DNA from 2 places in the Ruegeria sp. AF1 genome. Region 1 is predicted to be linked to the other one. Evidence: riboswitches for the same ligand, from Rfam matches in the RefSeq annotation. Region 1 holds a riboswitch; the other holds the start of a gene.
What was found. Region 1 has a riboswitch for cobalamin ahead of ACR0BK_RS05410 (ABC transporter substrate-binding protein). Riboswitches for the same ligand answer to the same signal wherever they lie in the genome.
Positions count from the first base shown of each region.

Region 2: another riboswitch for cobalamin. It lies ahead of ACR0BK_RS18070 (hypothetical protein); the one in region 1 lies ahead of ACR0BK_RS05410 (ABC transporter substrate-binding protein).

Region 1 covers NZ_JBQFZG010000002.1:173,072-180,749, forward strand. Annotated here, with positions in the region: partial or broken gene ACR0BK_RS05400 (ABC transporter ATP-binding protein) at 512-1,022, opposite strand; gene ACR0BK_RS05405 (FecCD family ABC transporter permease) at 1,019-2,068, opposite strand; gene ACR0BK_RS05410 (ABC transporter substrate-binding protein) at 2,065-3,069, opposite strand; cobalamin riboswitch at 3,223-3,414, opposite strand; gene ACR0BK_RS05415 (VPLPA-CTERM sorting domain-containing protein) at 4,182-4,772, opposite strand; gene ACR0BK_RS05420 (hypothetical protein) at 5,338-5,529, shown strand; gene ACR0BK_RS05425 (DUF6538 domain-containing protein) at 5,570-6,874, shown strand; gene ACR0BK_RS05430 (AraC family transcriptional regulator) at 7,405-7,678, opposite strand, start outside.
Region 2 covers NZ_JBQFZG010000019.1:8,429-16,106, forward strand. Annotated here, with positions in the region: gene ACR0BK_RS18060 (DNA polymerase III subunit gamma/tau) at 1-982, opposite strand, end outside; gene ACR0BK_RS18065 (protein-tyrosine phosphatase family protein) at 1,155-1,667, shown strand; gene ACR0BK_RS18070 (hypothetical protein) at 1,659-2,066, opposite strand; cobalamin riboswitch at 2,158-2,376, opposite strand; gene ACR0BK_RS18075 (alpha/beta hydrolase family protein) at 2,510-3,367, shown strand; gene rsgA (ribosome small subunit-dependent GTPase A) at 3,404-4,432, opposite strand; RNA gene ffs (signal recognition particle sRNA small type) at 4,591-4,689, opposite strand; gene ACR0BK_RS18090 (bifunctional 2',3'-cyclic-nucleotide 2'-phosphodiesterase/3'-nucleotidase) at 4,729-6,597, opposite strand; gene nudC (NAD(+) diphosphatase) at 6,781-7,678, shown strand, end outside.

The sequences.
Region 1 (7,678 bases):
AGTGAACATACCATAAGGGTTTGGTCGACCAACGCTCGGACGACGCGCCTGCCGATCATCTTGGAAGGCAAGAAAACGAACAAATCCTATTTCTGTTAGAATCTAGACAGCATTCGACGAGCAATTTTGCAGTTTGTGAGGAAACCCAGATCAAGCTTGCTCGCCGTTGGAATACGCCTTCGAGGCCGTAGATTGTACGTATCTGGCATGGCGCGCTGACGACGCTGATATCCTGTGCGACCAGAAGCGATCGGGATCCGTCAGTCCAGATGATAGGACAGAAACCGTTCTGTCCTGCCGGCACTATACCCCCACTGTGCTTTGACACCGAAAACTTCTGAAACGGTTTGCAAAGACAAGGCTTGTTTGGGCGGGCCAAGAGAAACCAGCTGTCCTTTTGATAAAACAGCCACGCGATCACAAGCCATTGCCTGATTCAGATCGTGCAGTGCCATCACCGTTGTCACTTTTAGAATTCGAACACAGTCCAGGATCGACAGTTGGTGATGTATGTCCAGATGGTTGGTCGGTTCGTCCAAAAGCAAAAGGCCCGGTTGCTGCGCCAAAGCCCGCGCGATGTGCAGCCGCTGGCGCTCTCCTCCAGACAATGTTGCCCATTCTCTGTGTGCCATATCGGCCATTTCCACAGTTTGCAGGGCTTTGTCGACTTGCCTGGTATCTTCGGCGCGCCAGGGCCGTAAGGCCGACAGCCAGGGCGTGCGGCCCAGCTCGACCACGGACCGTGCAGTTACGCGTTCGGCTGTATCAGCCTGTTGTTCAACAATGGCAATCCGTTGGGCAATCTGTCTGCGCGACAAATGCGAAACGGGATGGCCCGCTATGACGACTTTTCCCGAAACCGGACGTGCCAAACCCGCCAACAGGCGCATCAGAGTTGATTTGCCCGAACCGTTGGGTCCGACTAAAGCCAGTGTTTCGCCGGGCTCCACAACAAACGATACGTCTGACAGCAAAGTCTTGCCGCGAACCGAAAATGTCAGGTTTTGCGCCTCGATCTTCATTGGGCGTTCCTCTGGCCGCGCACCAGAATTACGGCAAAGGCAGGCGCACCGATCAGGGCGGTAACCACCCCAATCGGCAGAACCTGACCCGGGATGATGATGCGCGACACGATATCGGCGCCGATCAGGAAGACCGCTCCGATCAAGGCGGCCGTTGGGATAAGCCTGCGATGCCCCGGTCCTACAAGGAACCGGGCAGCATGAGGGATGACCAGCCCGACAAAGCCGATGGACCCGACGATCGAAACCATGACCGCTGTTGTCAGCGCGGTGGCGAAGATCAGGGTTGCCTGCACCCGCCGCACCGGTATGCCCAGCGAGGCCGCTGAATCAGTGCCGAAAATAAATGCGTCCAAAGCTCTGGCGTGAAAGCGGCAAATAAGCCAGCCGGCAAAGGCCACCGGAATGGCCAGATATACATCCGGCCAGCGCACGCCGCTGAGGTTTCCCATCAGCCAGAACATGATCCCGCGCGCCTGATCGGCATTGGCGGATTTGGCGATGATGAAGGCCGTTAGCGCATTGAACAACTGAGACCCGGCAATTCCCGCCAAAACGATTTGCGCCGTCGCAGCCCGCCCGCCGCCTGCGCCGGAGGCTCGGGCCAGCAACGCGACAAAACCGAAAGCCAAAAGCGCGCCATTGAACGCGCCAAAAGACAGCGACAAAGCTCCCCCGCCCAAACCAGCGATGGTAACAGCCACGGCACCCGTCGAGGCCCCGGCAGAAATGCCCAAAATATAAGGGTCAGCCAACGGGTTTCGCAGCAATGCCTGCAACACGACCCCTGCGACAGCCAGACCGGCACCGCAGGACGCAGCGACCAGAGCGCGAGGAATCCGGTAGCTCCAGATAATACCCTGATCAATTGGGTCGACGGGCAGGTCCGCTCCGGCCAGCTTGTTGACCAGAACGGAGAGAACCAAATCGGGCGACAACGAGGTTTCCCCGATCATCGCGCCCGCAAGGACCGCCGCAATCAACAGTGGCACAGTTAGGCACGCGGCCTTGAAACCCTGCCGAAAGATTGCGGCGACCTCGTTCACAAGTTGTTTCCGATGGTATCCAGCTTCTCGGCCAGATCCTCCAGTGCCGGGATTGCGCGGATGGTGGCGTCCATGGCCTGCGCATCCATAACGACAATCCGGTCATTCTTGACCGCATCCATCTGGCTGGTCACCGGATCAGCGCGCAGGAACTCCAGCTTTTTCAGGTAGTCGTCCGCAGCAAAGCGACGGCGGTCCATCTTGGCAATCACGATCACCGTCGGATTGGCCTTGGCAATGGTTTCCCAGCCCACTGTTGGCCATTCTTCATCCGTCTCGACGACGTTGCGGATGCCCAATGTGCTCATCATGTATCCCGGTGCGCCCTTCTGCCCGGCCACAAACGGATCGCTTTCCATTTCAGGAGAGGAAAACCAGAATACGGCGGACACATCGTCCAGCTTCACGGCTTGCGCCTTGGCGACGGCTGCGGCTTCACGGGCCTTGTACTCGGCAACCAGGTCCGTGCCGCGTTCGGACACATCAAAGGCTGCCGCCAGTTCTTCGATACCCTGATACAGCGTATCGGTCGAGAACGCTTGCAGGCGGGTGCCATCGCCGCCGACCGTATTGTCTTTGCCGACGCAATCCGCAGGCATCACGTAAGTTGGAATACCCAGTTCGTGAAATTGCTCACGCGTGGCGACGATGCCCTCGGGTCCGACATGCCATTCATATTGCGCTGCGACCAGTCCCGGCCGCTTGGCAACAACGCTTTCAAAGCTGGGATCATTGTCTGCCAGACGCTCTACCTTGGCATTCACCTCGGCATATTCAGGCAGCACCTCGTTGAACCAGACCGAAGTTCCAAGAACCTGCTCACTCAGACCCAGCGCATAAAGCACCTCGGTCGCGGCTTGGCCGACCGTGACTGACGACGTCACTGGCGCGTCAAACGTGACCGAGTGACCGCAGTTTTCGATGGTTAAGGGAAAGTTTCCTTCGGCGGCAGCGCTGGTAGCCAGCAAGGAAAGGCCAATCAGGCCAGTGCGTAGAAACATGACAATCGATCTCCATGTGTCAATGACCAGAGAACGGGTGAATGGGCATTTACCGAAGCAACAGACGCTTTTCTGCCTGCTGTGAGCGCAGAGTGGTACATAGCCCGCCCGGCGCGTTTCTTCGGCAACCTCCCCGGACAACCCCGCCCGGTGTGTTTCGGTTTCATACCGGCAGGTCTCCTGACTGACGGGTCTTTGTCTGTCCTGTCTTCCCAGACCGAAATGGCCCAGTGACGGAATGGACAGCGCTCGCCGCCTACAGTTGCGGGGGCAGTTCCGGTTGGCACCAAAAGGCACCTCGGATTCCCTCTTAGCCACATCGGGACCGGTAAAACGCGGGTACCTTAACACTTACTCTGCGGCAAGAAAAAACTCGGGGGTCTTTCCCATTTTCTCCCAAGGGCATGAACCTGCGCGTCTCAACATGGTGCTGACGTCAGACAAGCCGCTGAGAAGGCGCTACAATCCGCCCCGAGGACGTCGGTGTGTGATATATAGGAAAATCATGGCTGGGGTGGTAGGATTCCTTGCCGACCGATGAAACCCAAGAGCTTTTCCCACTAGCCCGAAAAACTGGGGCGGTTTCGGGGGCATTTTGCTGAGCTAAGCGACGGGCGGAATGGAGCGTCAGCGGGTCAGCACGGGCATTCGCTAAGCTCTGCGCCGGGCATTTTGACCGCTAGAACGACCGCTCACTGGCGCTTTGGGGATAGCTTACGAGACCGCCAACCTGGACCGCTGACGAGGCGATCCGGGTGCTGACGGGGGTCGCTGGTGCTGGCGGGGGCTTTGGCGGGCGTTCCAGCTAAGCGCAGCGAAGGGCTGTTGGGGAGCCCTGAACCGTCATTCGTTGAGCGTGTGGCGAACGGCAGCTCCTAGTCGATTTTGGTGACAAACTCTGTCACCGAAGAAAAACGATCAAGAGCGGAAGGCGGCTCGCGGAAACCATGCGTTGTCGAACAGAATTTCCAGAATAGCGACTTTGAACGATGGGGGCTTGCGAAATCGACCTTGTCCACTTAGCCACCGAGGCTTTCCGCATAATCATCCCAATTTTATGTTTGCAAGAATACGTCCGGGGTCAAGACAGGATTGGGTTAGCTCCAATTCGCTCAATGCTGTTGCAGCTTTTTTCGACGCCCCAAGGCCAACAACCCGAAAACGCCTCCTGCCAGTAGAGGAAACGAAGCAGGTAGCGGAACCGGGGTGACGGGTGACCACCGAGCAAAAGTAATAGTTCCGTTTGACGAATAATCTGTGGAAGCGTCAATAGCTCCTCCAGAGCTAACGAAATCGGAAAAATTGACGTTATCCCAATTTGTGAAGAAAGCGGCATCGAAGTAGTTGCCAGAGATATAGGTCCTGTACGGAATATACATCGTGCACAAGTTAAGCGGTACGTTGGTACATCCATTCGTGAGGCCGGGGTCAGTATCGAATGAGGAATTTGCGCTGTCATGAAAAAGTGCTTGAAGCGCTTGCGCCGCTAACAGAGCGTCAGTCTGATTAGAAAAATCAAAGTCGGTTTGGTCGTTGCATCCACTGAAGACTGAGATGCAAGAACCGTCTAAGAAAGTGACATCGTAAAGTGTGCCGTTGACGTTTACCCCTGTTGCTCCAAGTGAGCTGAGAGTCGCCGCTTGGCCCGCTGTGGCTGCCGATAGCCACATCACCAGCACAGAAAAATATATACGCACTGTCATAGCTCCCCCGAAAAGGCACATTTATGTTGCACTGCGTATCGATTTCCCCAACCCCAATAAGAACACACGAAGCCCCTGTAAGTCAATGACCCACGCCCGACATTGGCTCGGCTGAGGCTGTTTAGACGGCCTTTAAGATTGGGCATTTAGACAATACAAACAAATTCGTCTGAATTTTTGCGATCTCATACCACCGGCTTAATCCGCTGAGGTCGCTATTGAGAGAAGGCGCACACTCGTTTATTGCCCTTTTGAACCGGAAAACGGACATTCGCCGTAGCGCCGCTAAAGGTGGGTTTGTCCGCAACTCGGCCATTCCCACTATGAATCTGAACGTCCGCTCCCCCGTCAAAACCGAGAACTCTCCTGCATCTAAATAAAGAAACAACTGCAGGAGTTTGATCCATGAAGTACCTGTCTGCCCTCGGCGTTCTCGTCGGGGGTTTTCTTTTGCACCCACCGCCCAAGGCTGTCTTGACGACGATGCTCTGGGTGGTGTCTCGGTCTCACCCCGCTGTCTCAGCTCTGGTTCTGTTGGCGGTCCTCTGGACGTGGAAGTCCGACGATGACTGAGCTGGAGCTGAACCCCGGTGACGTCGTGGTCGTCCGCGCCTTCGATGACGTCCCTGAACATCTGTTCCGCGTGGAAGAGGTGTTCGAAGACTGCGTGACCGGCTTTGCTGTGACCGGCCCACTGGCTGGTGCCTACGGCGAACCAGATCGGGAGATGATCGTCCGGCTCGTCCCTGACGCCTAACGGCAATCCCGAAAAATCAAAACAGAAAAGGAGGAGGCCTATGTCTGCTCACATTCGCTATGCCTATCTGAAGGGCCATACGTGGTTGTTCAGACGCAACTATCCCGTTGACGTGGCTCTCGCGCTGGGCGCTCAGGCGCTGAAGCAGAGCCTCAAGACCGGGGATCGCAACACCGCCCGTGTCCGAGCCGCTGAAGTCAATGCCCGGTTTGAAACGCTGGTGGAGCAAGTTCGGGACAAGGCAGAGGAGGCCCTGTCTGCCACGGAGAGCAACGCTAACGTTCCTGATTGGGTGGACCAACCGGAATCGTCTCTCGTCCGTCTCCGGGCCACTCTGGGGGACTCTGGCACAGTTCTGGAGCAATCTGCCTTCACCCGACCCGTCGTGCCGGTAAAGGTGGCGGTCCGTGACCTGAGCCGCGCCTATCTTGCCCGGCGCAGTAGTCAATTGCGACCCAGCGGGTTCAAGTCGGTCCGATACTCCGTCGGGCTGTTCACGAGCCGATATGGTGATCGAACGGTTTGCAGCCTGACGCGGGCGGAGGGGCGAGAGTTCCTGTCAGCGATAGCTCAACTGTCTCCAATGATTGGAAAGTCGGAACGGACTCGGGGGTTAACCCTGGACCAACTCGTTACCTACTCGTCTCAGGGGTCTTTGACGATAACCGCCAGAACCCAGCGACGCATCTGGTCGCAGGTCAACCACTTCCTCGACTGGGTGGTCTATGAGGGGCATCTGGAGGCCAACCCGTTCCGGACGGTGCCCTTCGATCGCAAGGTGCGTCCTCAACCCTATGCAGTTCCGACTGACGATGAAGTGGTGGGATTGCTGGGAGCCAATGACCGAGAATTGCATTCGGTTCTGCTAACCTGCCTGCTATCAGGAATGCGAGCGGGGGAAGCGGTTGGGCTGCTCCGGGAAGACCTCGTGGCCAAGGGCAACCTCGGTTGCTTCGTGCATGTTCGACCTAACCGACTGCGACTGCTGAAGACCGACGCCGCTGAACGACTGGTTCCGGTGCATCCCGTGCTGGATGAGACGCTCCGACAGCTGCCTAGCCATGGCCCGCTGTTCCCTGACCTGACTGTCGCGCAGGTGACCAAGGGGTTCGCGAGACTGAGACGGCGGCTGGCTCTGGAACGACCGGGACTGGTGTTTCACTCGACCCGCAAGTGGTTCATTACCCAGTGCGAGCGGACAGGTGTTCCTGAGCACTTCACAGCCTCTCTGGTCGGCCATAAATCTGCGCGGTCGGAGAATGGGATCACCTACGGCATCTACTCGGCAGGCATCAGTGACGAGCAACGTCGGTCGATCGTTGACCAGATACGGCTCCCCGCATGAGTTTCCCGGACATTGACGCGTTTGAGGAGCGAGCGGCCATCGCTGAATACGATGGTGGCTGCTCTCGTCGAGAAGCTGAGAACCTCGCGGCTCGGGCTCAGGGATTCCGTGATGCCGAAGCCTACTGGCAGTGGCTGGCAGACTATGTCGTCCAGCGGCGACCACCCTCGTAAACCTATCCCTCGGCGGCCCTTAGCGGGTTGCCGGGGGTGCCCACGTTGCTTTCTTTTTTCCAAAGCGTACTATGGTTGAGGGCTGGCTGAATGACCCAGTTGCGGACTTTGTTGCCGTTCCCGGCGCTGACTGATGGGTCCGTATTCTGCGCAAAGCCGACATCGGGGCTCCACGAGTATGGACCGCAATGCGAACGCTTCCAGACATTTGCATAGGGTTCCTGCACCTACGTGACCGACCCAGATCTGGCCTTTTGGTTCGTCGCTGCGAACGGCGGCTCCTACGGTTGTTGCGAGATCCTAAAAGTCTCGACTCAGTAGCGTGGGCTCAAACGGCGACTTCCGAGGCCAAGCGACCTAGCGCGGGTCCGACGCGGCGAACTGGCTGGGCGAAAAGCCTGTCTGAGCGTTGAAGGCCCGACTGAAGTTGTTTGGGCTCGAATAACCAAGATCCAATGCGACGGCTGCAACCGACATATCGCCGTGACGCAGAAGTTCTTTGGCACGCTCTATTCGAGAGTTGTTCACGATGTCCCTGAACCGAACCCCATCCAGCATCAATCCTCGCTGCAAGGTTCGGACCCCGATATCCATGCATTCTGCGGTTCTTTCGATGGACACCGAACCCTCA
Region 2 (7,678 bases), on a different contig from region 1:
GCTGGCCCCGTGTGCGTTCGTCGGGGGAAACCGTCGGGTCCTGGGCCGCGTCAGGTGTGATCTTTACGACGGACACCCAATGCGTGATTTCGGCCAGATCGCGCAGCACGGCCAGAGGGTCCGCGCCTTCCGCATATTGTCCGCTCAGTTCAGTGAGCGCCCCTGCCGCGTCACCGCGCAGGATCATGTCCATCAGGTCCAGAACACGACCACGATCCGCCAGACCCAGCATCGCACGGACCTGATCGGCGGTCGTCTCGCCAGCCCCGTGTGAAATCGCCTGATCCAGCAGTGAGGTCGCGTCCCGGGCCGACCCTTCTGCAGCGCGGGTGATCAGCGCCAGCGCATCGTCGGCGATCTGCGCGCTCTCGGCCCCGGCGATCTTGCGCAGCAGGCCGATCATGTCTTCGGGCTCGATCCGGCGCAGGTCAAAGCGCTGACACCGCGACAGAACCGTGACCGGCACTTTGCGAATCTCGGTGGTCGCGAAGATGAATTTCACATGTGCGGGCGGTTCCTCGAGCGTCTTGAGCAGCGCGTTGAATGCGCTGGTCGAGAGCATGTGAACCTCGTCGACGATGTAGATCTTGTAGCGCGCGCTGGCTGCGCGATAGCGAACACTGTCGATGATCTCGCGGATATCGTTGACGCCGGTACGGCTGGCGGCATCCATTTCCATCACATCGACATGGCGGCCTTCCATGATCGCGATGCAATGCTCGCACTGACCGCAAGGCTCTGTTGTCGGCCCTCCGGTTCCATCCGGTCCGATACAGTTCATGCCCTTGGCGATGATCCGTGCCGTGGTGGTTTTACCCGTTCCGCGAATGCCGGTCATGACAAAGGCCTGCGCAATCCGGTCGGCTTCAAAAGCGTTTTTCAGGGTGCGCACCATGGCATCCTGACCCACCAGGTCGGCAAAGGTTTCCGGGCGGTATTTGCGGGCGAGAACCTGATAGGCGGGGCTGGGCGTGTCTGTCATGTCTACTCGCTCGGATTCGGTGCTTCGGCACAGCGTAGTGGCGGCGGCAGTCCGCGTCCACTGTGGGGCGTGATGATTTTTTGTTTCAGAAACGGGCTGGTTTCCAACTAAACTGGTCCAGCGGATTTAATGGCTCATTTCTTAAAGAGTACCTTGGGGGAGGACGCACTTCATGTCGCAGCTGGTCATTTTTGCTCTGCAGGTCGGAGGCGGAACGCTTGCCCTTACTTCAATGCCCGGGCGTGGCGGGGATTACGTCGGCGATCTGGATATGATTGCGGCGTGGAAACCGGGCCTTGTGATTTCAATGACGACGGATGTTGAAATGCTTCAGGATGGCGCGCAGCACTTTGGCAGCGACATCCAAAGCCGTGCCAGCCGGTGGGTTCACCTGCCGATCGAAGATTTTGGAGCACCGACGCAGGCGGTTCAGAAGGCCTGGCCAGAGGTCGGCGCCACGGCCCGACATGCGCTGTCGGGCGGTGGCCGGGTTCTTGTGCATTGCCGTGGGGGGTGCGGCAGATCCGGGATGATTGTTCTGCGACTGATGGTTGAATGCGGTGAACGCGCCAGCGACGCACTGGACCGCCTGCGGGCCGTGCGCCCCTGCGCTGTCGAAACCGATGCGCAGCTGGCCTGGGCGTCCCGGATCACCCCGGCACAGGTGGAAGTGGGATCAAGCTGACAGCTGCTGGGGTGCGTAGCCGGTTTTCCGAGGCCGGATCGTTGAAACCTCGATCATGGCGCAAGGCGGGTTCGCGACAATGCCCGAGGGCAGCGTGCTGAATGTAGGTCCGAAGATCAAATCGGCATAGGCATCAAGGTCCCGAATTGCCGTATCAGGGTGCGCCCCGCAGAAAACGCGAACGCTGTCGGATCGCGCTCGGATCGTTGCCATGCACCCTTCCGCGCAATGTGATAGCGCGCTGCTGCCTTCAAATTCGAAATCCTCGCTGGTGGCCGAAACCGCCTGCGCCATGGCTTCGGAAATCGAGCGGGCCAGTCGCGCCAAAGCCGGGCAGGTTTTGCCCGTACGCTGGCACACTGTTGCGCTGTATTCGTGTGACTTTGTCTTCCAGATCATCCTGCGCCCTCCGCGCGTGGTGGGCTGGAATATTGGGGCAGGTGGGACAGCATTTCGCCGTCAGGACCTGCCCGGACACCCCGCCCGAGTTTCGGTTTCAGTTCCGATGGCAGGTCTCCTGACTTGCGGGTCATTGCTCTGCCGACCTTCCCAGCCCATAGGCCAGTGGTATTTCGGCATTGCTTAACGCTTACAGTTGCGGGGGCAGTCGCGGACTTGGTTGATGCCTGCGTGACCAGACAAACCGCACCGTGTTCCCTTTTCATCCCGACCTCTTGTGGGGGCCGGAAACCATCACACAACCGCTAGCGTCTGATCGCGTTCCGAGTCAAGCCGATCTTTAGGCCGGACGTTTGGTCATGCTGGATGCGGATTATGTTCCGGCCTAGTGTCGTCGGCATTGAAGGCAGGCAAACCGATTGTTTCAGTGAAAGCCGGGGATCATGTTGGATACGGAACAGACGGTGTTGATCGAAGATTTCAGCTTTCCGTCAGGGTCCGTGACCTTGTCGGCGCGGTTGTACCGGCCTGTGGGTGAGCCGGAAACCGTTGTTGTGCTGAACAGTGCTACAGGTGTGCCGCGTGACTATTATCGCCATTTTGCGCGATGGCTGGCTACCAAGCGGGGGATGGCTTGCCTGACCTATGACTATCGGGACTACGGGCTTTCGTTGGTCGGCCGCCTGAAAGACGCGCGTGCTACAATGGCGGATTGGGCATTGATCGATATGCCGGCGGCACGGGCCGAGATGCGCAGGCGGTTTCCAAAGGCGCAGCACTGGACCATCGGCCATTCGGTCGGTGCGATGCTGGGGCCGGTGCAGCCGGATATCAACCAGATTGACCGTATGATCTGTGTGTGTTCGGGGCTGGTGACTTTGAAAGATCACCCATGGCCCTATCGGGGGCTGGCGGGGCTGTTTTGGTATGGCCATGCACCGCTGATGGTGCGGGCGCTTGGCTATCTGCCTGGCAAAGCAATCGGGTTTGGCTCGGACCTGCCCGCCTCGGTCTACTGGCAATGGCGCAAATGGTGCACAGCTCCTCTTAGCTACGTTCCCGAGATCGGGCAGAATTTGCCTGATGCGCATTGGGGCAGTTCTGGAACAGCTGTGGATCTGTACACGTTCGAAGACGACCAGATGGTTCCGCCCGAGGCGGTTTGGCGCCTTGCCGATCTGTATGGCCCCGGGGCCAGACGCCACCTTCTGAAGCCTGCCGAATTTGGGCTGCCGGAGATTGGTCACATAGGCGCATTTGCCCGGCGCAATGCAGCGGTCTGGCCGCGCCTGATCGCCTGATCAGACGCGACGCAGGTTTTCCATAACACCTTGCAGCTATGGCCGTTTGCGAAGCTTCTTGTCCTGCATGACACCGCGGACCATCTTGCCGAACGCCTTGTCCCGCGCCCGCGATTGCGCAACGGTTTCCGAGTTTCGCTGATCTTCGCGCCGCAGCTTGCGCCAACGGTCCAGCCGCGCCGGATCAAGAACGCCCTTGCCTATTGCGTTCTGCACGGCACAGCCGGGCTCGGTCTCGTGCTGACAATCCGAAAAGCGGCAGCTTTGGCCAAGCTCTGTGATGTCCGAGAACACGTTGTCGATCCCGTCCTGAGCGTCCAACAAACGCAATGCGCGCATTCCCGGCGTGTCAATCAGCCAGCCACCGTTACCCATCCGGTGCAACGCGCGCACCGTTGTCGTGTGCCTGCCCCGTGCGTCGTCTTCGCGAATTCCAGAGGTGGCGAGGTTTTGATCCGTCATGGCGTTGCTGAGCGTCGTTTTACCCACGCCCGACGACCCGACCAGCGCGCCGGTCTGGCCTTTGGGGCACCATGCCAGAACCTTTTCGATATCTGCCGGGTCCAGCGCATTGATCGCCAGTACCGACAAAAAAGGGTCCAGAGATTGCACTTGTCCCGAGAAACTGCCGGGGTCATCCGACTGGTCAGCTTTCGTCAGGACAACGACAGGATAACATCCGGCCTGATGTGCCAGCGCCAGATAACGTTCCAGCCGGGGCAGGTTGAAATCGGCGTTGCACGAGCTGACGATGAACAACACATCGACATTGGCTGCTATCAGTTGTGTTGCGGCACCTGTACCGGCAGCCCTGCGTTGCAGCAGGCTGCGCCGGTCCAGAATGTGACGCACGCGGTTTTCGGCGTCGGCGAGGACCCAATCCCCAACGGCATATGAACCGGTCGGATTATCCGGTGTCAGCAAAGGGATATCACCATCCGGGCTCAGCCCGATCAGACGGTCCCGATGTACCGATGCGATACGAAAGGGCGTGTCAGAAGGAAAAACCGCATGCTGCGCGGCAAAGTAAGAGGACCATCCCAGGTCCGAAAGCGTATAAGACATTTATCTGCCTGTTTTCAGAAACAGCAATGCCAACGGATGGCAAGCGCGCATCCGCAGGTCGTGTGTTCAGGCAGTCCGGTGATTCCGGTGAATCAGAACCAGCCTGCCCGAAGGGTTTTCACTACAATCATAAAGCCCTCCTGTGGCTGTGGTTCACGAAGTGAGAGGTTGGACATCGACCCAAGCGGGGCTCGTTGTGGCTGCTTCCTTCCGGACCTGACCAGGTTGGCGAGGCGCTCGCCCGCGCCAACCTCTCGAGTCCGGATATAGGGAAGGCAACGGGAAAAGACAACCCGTCAGAGCGTCAGGCGGATGCGTTCAAATCCCCTGCCATCCGAGCCCAGCAACACGGGATCGAACCTGCGCAACTCATCCAAATATTTCGGGGCGCCCGGACCTGTTCGAAGAATTGTTGTCACGCCCCGCTGCGGCATCAGCGAGAACGGGTAGGGCTGCGTGACGATCGGATCGGGCGGAAGGTGCTGCGCCAGGTAATCCCGCACAAGGTCCTTGATGCTCAGCGGTGGCAGGCTGATGAACTCAGACGTTGTCGCATGCGGGAAATGCCCGCCTCCGCTGGCGCGGTAATTGTTCAGCGCCATAACGAACATCTGCTCCGGTCGTACGGGGCGGCCTGTATATGTCAGATCGCTGATCCGCCTGTGGTCTGGATGGATCATTTTCCCCTGCGCATCGTATCGAGGCGGCTGAGTGGGGTCGATCTGATAAGACAGTCCAAACACGATGTCGAAATTGTACCCGGCCCGTTCAGCGTTGATCAGTTCGGGCTCGGAACCGGGCTTTAACTGGTTGAATACGCTGGCCGACATCTCCAACCAGTCCAGCAGATGCGCGCCGCTGATCCGGATTGCGCGCAGCTCGTTGGGAAACACATGCAGATCCGCGACATGGCGCAAACATATTTCTCCGGCGGGTACCTCGGTATAATGGCGGGGGCCTGAGCGCCCGCCGGATTTGGCAGGCGAAACAACCGACAGAATCGGCAGATCCGCCAGGTCTGTTCCCTGCAAAAGCGGGCGCAGTGCGGCGGCTTGCGCCGCAGCTACAAGGTTCAGCCCGCGATCCGGCGCACAGCAACTGAAATAGCTGTGCAATGTATCCGGGATATGTGCCACCGGTGCCGCAACGGATTGACGGGTCATACGATGCGCCACCTCACACAAGCCCGCAATTTCACGGTCTTCCCCGACGGCTGTGCCGTTGCTGATAACCGGGCGCAGTTCGACGCGGCTATCCCGGATTCGCACTTTGCCGTCCAGCCCGGCGGTCACGGCCAAATCGATAACCCCCAGGTAAGAGCCCGCTGATCCCGGCATGACAATGGGCGTTCCATGTACCAGCCCCGTCAGGTGATCGACCATCGGGGTATTGGCGTGGCTCTCTCCTGGAAGTGTCAGGTGGGTGTGCCCGGCCACAATGGCATCGATGCCTTTGATCGCGGCCAGAGGGATCACGGCGTTTTCCATCCCGGCTACCGGCTCGCTGCCCCCAAGGCCGGAATGAGCAAGCACCACGATGATATCACACCCCTCGTCGCGCAATGTCTGCGTCAGGGATTTAGCCGCAAGCAGGATATCCTCGACGACGATATCGTCATCCAGATTATGCGCCTCCCAACAGGTCGTTTGCGGCGGAAGAACCGAGAAGATGCCGATGCGAACGGGAATGTCTTCTCCGTTCAAAGACACGGTGCGGTCCAGAACCATGTGCCGCTGCCAGGGCTGAGGTCCATGCGTGCGATACAGGTTGCTGCAAATAACTGGGCAGGGGGCTTGCGTCAGGATGTTGCCCAATGTCGCGAGCCCGAACCCAAAATCATGGTTGCCCAGCCCGATCACGTCATAATCCAGGGCTTCGAACGCCGTCATCATCGGATGGGCAGTGCCACTTTTGGCGGCCCAATCGCCCATTGGGGTTCCCTGCAACGAATCCCCGTTGTCCAACATCAGCACCAGCGCGCGTTCGGCCTCTTGTCGGGCAGCGCGGATCAGGCTGGCGGTGCGCGTCAATCCAATCGTCTGGTCTGGCGTGTCGGTGTAATAGTCAAAACCGGTCAGGTTCATATGCAGGTCGGTTGTGGCCAGAATGCGAATTTTCCCACTGTCACCAATGGGCTGTACCTGCGTCGAGGAGGGGATCTTCACTTTGAGTATTCTGCTATTGAATGTGGGTATTGATTAAATCCATCAAAATTCACTCTAGATGATTTTTCCGAGGCCACCATGCGGCTTTTCAGCGGCAGGGTGGTGGATTTTCTGTCCCTGAATAGCCATTGCAACACAGGCCGAGACGTGGCAGCCCTGTGCGCAAGACCAAAAGGAAATCCAATGAAAAACGCAGAGCAGGTAACATTCGGGGGGTCGGGCCTCGATCGGGCGGCGCAGTATCGCGGAGATGCGAACAAGCTGGCCGAGGCGATGCACAACCCGGCCGCGAAGTGTGTCTTGCTATGGCGCGGAAAACTGCTGGTACAGGGTGAGGGGCTGGACCAGCTTGCGATGATCCCGATGACGCACCCGCTGATTAGCAATGGTCCCGGCGGCGTCATTGAATCCCCGGTGTTTTTGGGTCTGAGCGCTGACAGCGCCCCCGTGTTTGCCGTTGATATTTCCGCATGGACAGCCGAGGGGCTGGATCTGACCAGTCTGGGTGCCTTCGTGGACAAGTCCGAACAACAACACCCTGATTTACCGCAAGGCCACGTGTTTGCCGAACTGCGCCGGATCATGACACGGCTGTCGGCGCGCGATGCGGAACTGGCGGCAACGTCAAAGGCAATAATCGGCTGGCATGAAACACATCGCTATTGCGCCCGATGCGGTGCCGCCAGCGAGGTGTCGCAGGGGGGATGGCAGCGCAGCTGCCCGTCCTGTGGCGGGCAGCACTTTCCACGCACCGATCCGGTTGTGATCATGTTGATCACGCATGGTGACAGCGTGCTGATGGGCCGGTCTCCGGGCTGGCCTGACGGGATGTTCTCCTTGCTGGCGGGATTTGTTGAGCCCGGCGAAACGCTTGAGGCAGCAGTGCGCCGCGAAGTGATGGAAGAGGCGGGCGTGCCGGTGGGTGCGGTTTCGTACCTGTCCAGCCAGCCCTGGCCGTTTCCGGCCTCATTGATGTTTGGGTGTGCAGGTGAGGCGTTGTCACGCGACATCGTGATCGATCCGGTCGAAATAGAAGAGGCGATGTGGGTCAGCAAATCCGAAATGATGCAGGCCTTTGCAG